Regions from separate parts of the Glutamicibacter sp. NPDC087583 genome, predicted to be linked through region 1. Evidence: riboswitches for the same ligand, from Rfam matches in the RefSeq annotation. Region 1 holds a riboswitch; the other holds the start of a gene.

Region 1 (2,202 bases):
TCTGCTTCAGGCCGGCTGGGCCGTGGTAGACCGCGTACATCGAAGCGCAGATGGCCAGCAGGGCCTGTGCGGTGCAGATGTTGGAGGTGGCCTTTTCGCGGCGGATGTGCTGCTCGCGGGTCTGCAGGGCCAAGCGGTAGGCAGGGACTCCGGCGTCATCGGCCGAAACGCCTACCAGGCGTCCTGGCATGGAACGGGTCAGGCCATCGGCCACGGCCATGTAGGCAGCGTGCGGTCCGCCGAAGAACAGCGGCACGCCGAATCGCTGGGTGTTGCCCACGGCGATATCGGCACCCTGCTCGCCCGGAGGGGTGATCATGGTCAGGGCCAGCAGGTCGGCGATCACGGTAACCATGGCGCCGGTTTCCTTGGCGGCGGCGATGATCGAAGCGTGGTCCGCGATCGAGCCGTCGTTGCCAGGCTGCTGCAGGACAATGCCGGAGATCTCGCCCTCTGGCAAGCCTGCGGCAAGGTCGGCAATCTCGACTTCGAAGCCCAGTGCGTCAGCGCGGCCCTGCACGACCTTGAGGGTCTGCGGGAAGATGTTGGAGTCCAGCACGGTCTTGCCCTTGGACTTCTTCTTGTTGGCGCGGCGCATCATCAGCACGGCTTCGGCGGCGGCGGAGGATTCGTCCAGCAGCGACGCGTTGGCGATGGGCAGGCCGGTCAGGTCCATGACCATGGTCTGGAAGTTCAGCAGGGCTTCGAGGCGGCCCTGGGAGATTTCCGGCTGGTACGGGGTGTAAGCGGTGTACCAGGCTGGGTTTTCCACGATGTTGCGGCGGATCACGGCTGGGGTGATGGTGTCGTAGAAGCCCTGGCCGATCATCTGGGTCTTCATGACGTTCTTCGAGGCAAGCGCACGCAGGTGGGCTAGGGCTTCGGTTTCGCTCAGAGCATCAGGGATATCCAGTGCGGAGTCCTGGCGGATGTCTGCCGGAACGGCGGTGTCGATCAGTTCTTCCAGGCTGTCGTAGCCCAGGGTCTGAAGCATGGTGGTGACGTCGGAAGGACGTGGGCCGATATGGCGTGAAACGAATTCAGTATTCGCTCGTGCCGAAGTCTGCGTGATGGTCATGGTGCTGGTATCTCCATGGGATCTGTCTTGGCGCATGCCAAAGGAAGGTCTTTTTACCTCCCCATCCCTGTTGCATAACCTGAGAGTTTTACGCATCCAGCAAACCAAGCCGGGCACTTGCACCTTCGGTGAACCGGAACGGGCCGGTTTCTTTCCAGAGTTGCCTCATGATGGCGGTACGGGTGCCTGAGAGTTTCCTGGGGAGGAATTGCTCCTACGGCGCCCGTCCATGGTGTGAACGGGACTCTCCCGCCATCCGTCTATGGCGCGCGCTGCCGGCCGGAGACCTGCAGCACACCACCATGTTACCTGCCCCGCCCCCAAGGTCAAACAGGAGCGGGGTCCGGAAAAGTCATAAATGCGTTCAGTTGGCGTCGGCAGTTAAACGGATGTAATCAGGATATTTCGCTGACAAGGAATCACCCGACGAGGTGCCGGTGATCCGGCGCTTGACCCACGGAGCCAAATGCTCTCTGGCCCAGCCCAATTCCTGCTTCAGCTTTTCGCCGCGCGAGTTCACGGCCAGTTCCGGCAGGGACGGCTGCTGGATCCTGGAGGACCAGTTTCCCTCGGTGATCCGATGGGTGCCGAGCACGTCAAGGACCTTCGAGGCCATCAGCGTGTGGCCCAGCTCGTTCATGTGCAGCCGATCCACCGCCCAGTAGCGCAGATCGGAGAATTCGCGCCACCGCCAGTAATCGGCGATCACCGCGCCGTACTCGTCCGCGATTTCGCGAACCTTCTCGTTGTAAATGGCCGTGCGCGGACGGGTCTTGGAGAACAACGGTGACTCCACGGTGTCGAAACCGGTGAACAGCACGACCGCGCTTCCGGCTTCGGCAAAGCGGCGCACCATGCCTTCATAGCCGCGCATCAGCGCATCCAGGTCCGCCTTCGGGCGCAGGATGTCATTGCCACCGGCATAGATGGTGACCAGATCCGGGGCCAGTGCGAGCGCCTGGTCCAGCTGCTGGTTGATCACCTGCCCGATCTTCTTGCCGCGCACCGCCAGGTTGGCGTATTCCCATTCGCCTTCGGCGCAGAGCACTTCCGAAACCCGGTCCGCCCAGCCGCGGACCTGGTTGGGCCGGGTCGGATCCACATCGCCAACGCCTTCGGTGAAC
Region 2 (2,202 bases), on a different contig from region 1:
AAGAACTTCGCTTCACGGTAGGCGGCGGCCTCATAGCGTTCGTGCGCCACCTTGGCCAGGTGCGCGGCGCGCAGTGCCTGGTGCTGGGGGGTGCGGCGGATGTACAGGTAGCCTGCGCCCAGGATCAGGAACCATGCCGGGGTGATCAGCAGGGCGCTGAAGGTATCAACCTGGGTGGTCAATGCCCAGAGGATGAAGCCGAAGAAGCCGAGTACCACGTAGGGCATGACGACCCCGCCGGGCACCTTGAACTTCGAGGCGTCATGCAGGTGCGGGCGGCGTGCGCGGAAGACCAGGTAGCTGAGCAGGATGATGGTCCACACGAACATGAAGCACAGGGCCGAGACTGTGGTGACCAGGGTGAAGGCGCCCATCACCGAGTCGCCACTGTAGAGCAATGCGACGCCTGCCAGCAGGAACATGCAGGAGAACATCAGTGCGTTCTTCGGCACCTTGCGGCTTGAAAGCTTGGCGAAGCCCTGGGGCGCATCGCCTTCCATGGACAGGCCGCGCAGCATGCGCGAGGTCGAATAGATCCCAGAGTTGGCGCTGGAGGTCGCGGAGGTGAGCACCACGAAGTTGATGATGCCCGCGGCACCGGCCAGGCCGGCCAGGGCGAACATGCCCACGAACGGGGACTGCTCGGCGGAGAACAGGTTCCACGGTTCCACGGTCATCAAGATGATCAAGGCTCCGACGTAGAAGAACAGGATGCGGATGGGGATCGAATTGATCGCCTTGGGCAGCGTCTTTTCCGGGTCCTTGGTTTCCGCTGCGGTCGTGCCGACCAGCTCGATGCCCACGAACGCGAACACCGCAATCTGGAAGCCGGCGACGAAGCCCATGAAGCCGGTGGGGAACATGCCGCCTTCGGTCCACAGGTTGGAGAAGGAAGCGGTGGCCGAGTCGTGCTCGAAGCCGGTGATGACCATGACCAGGCCGACTACGATCAGCGCGCCGATGGCCACGATCTTGATCAGCGCGAACCAGAATTCGGTTTCGCCGAAGGCCTTCACGGTGGCCAGGTTCAGCACCAGCAGCAGTGCGATGCAGCCCAGCGCCGGGATCCACAGCGGAAGGTCGCCCCACCAGAAGGCGACGTAGTGGGCGATGGCCACCACGTCGGCAATGCCGGTGACTACCCAGCAGAACCAGTAGGTCCAGCCGGTGAAGAACGCCGCCCACGGGCCCAGCAGGTCCCCGGCGAAGTCGGCGAAGGTCTTGTATTCGAGGTTGCTCAGCAGCAGCTCGCCCATGGCGCGCATGACGAAGAAGAGCATGAAGCCGATGATCATGTAAACGAAGATGACCGACGGGCCGGCGACCGAAATGGTCTTGCCCGAGCCCATGAACAGGCCGGTGCCGATAGCGCCGCCAATGGCGATCAGCTGGATGTGACGATTGGAGAGCCCGCGCTCGAGAGTGGGATCAGAACTGGTGGTACTCATGCTGGTTGCCTTCCAGGAGTGTGGCGTGACGCCCTGAAGGTGTCCTGCCTCCAAGCCTTCATGGCTTGGAGCGCAGGGACTGGCTTCGTTGAACACATCCGGTACGGAGGATTCCAGCTGGCATGCCCGGCAAGCTGCGCAAGGAGCAGGAGCCGGTTAAGCCACGGGGAGTACCTCGAAACCGGTGCGCTCGGTGCGGCACTGTTCTAGGTCCCTCCCCAATCTGTATGTATACCTGAGAGTTTTCACTTCGGCCCGACTACTGGGCGAAGATTGCTCCTTCGGTGAGCGCGGCGGAACCGTGCTGCTTTCCAGATTTGCCTCTTCGTGGCGGTACGGGTGCCTGAGAGTTTCCCGGGGAGGAAATTGCTCCTACGGCGCCCGCCCATGGTGTGGACGGATCTCTCCCGCACGCATCAACGGCATATGTGGTGATTGCCATCACAGTATGCGCAGAAAAACGAACGTGGTGCAAGTCGCAATTTCACACTCCAGGCCCCGGATAACCGCTTGGACACGCCAATCGGGGAAAGTGGCGGGCGAAATGGGGGATTTTCTGCTTCGTAATGATTCGGGAAGCAAGGGGCATGGATACGGCTAAGCGGGGCATCGGATCAACCGATGCCCCGCTGTGGAAGCCCGGAGGCCTACTTCCCGAACCGTCGCAGTCGCAACGAGTTCAGTACCACCAGCACCGAGCTGGCTGCCATGGCCGCTCCGGCGATCATCGGGTTCAGCAAACCCAGGGCCGCAA

The links. Region 1 has a riboswitch for glycine ahead of gcvP (aminomethyl-transferring glycine dehydrogenase). Riboswitches for the same ligand answer to the same signal wherever they lie in the genome.
Region 2: it holds a riboswitch for glycine, as region 1 does, so the genes downstream of both, cycA (D-serine/D-alanine/glycine transporter) here and gcvP (aminomethyl-transferring glycine dehydrogenase) in region 1, are expected to answer to the same signal.

The regions. Positions count from the first base shown of each region.
Region 1 is NZ_JBIUWY010000001.1:36,024-38,225, reverse strand. Features, by position in the region: gene gcvP (aminomethyl-transferring glycine dehydrogenase) at 1-1,078, opposite strand, end outside; glycine riboswitch at 1,243-1,340, opposite strand; gene ACIOU9_RS00185 (SGNH/GDSL hydrolase family protein) at 1,443-2,202, opposite strand, start outside.
Region 2 is NZ_JBIUWY010000003.1:197,848-200,049, forward strand. Features, by position in the region: gene cycA (D-serine/D-alanine/glycine transporter) at 1-1,448, opposite strand, end outside; glycine riboswitch at 1,662-1,773, opposite strand; gene ACIOU9_RS10090 (cation-translocating P-type ATPase) at 2,096-2,202, opposite strand, start outside.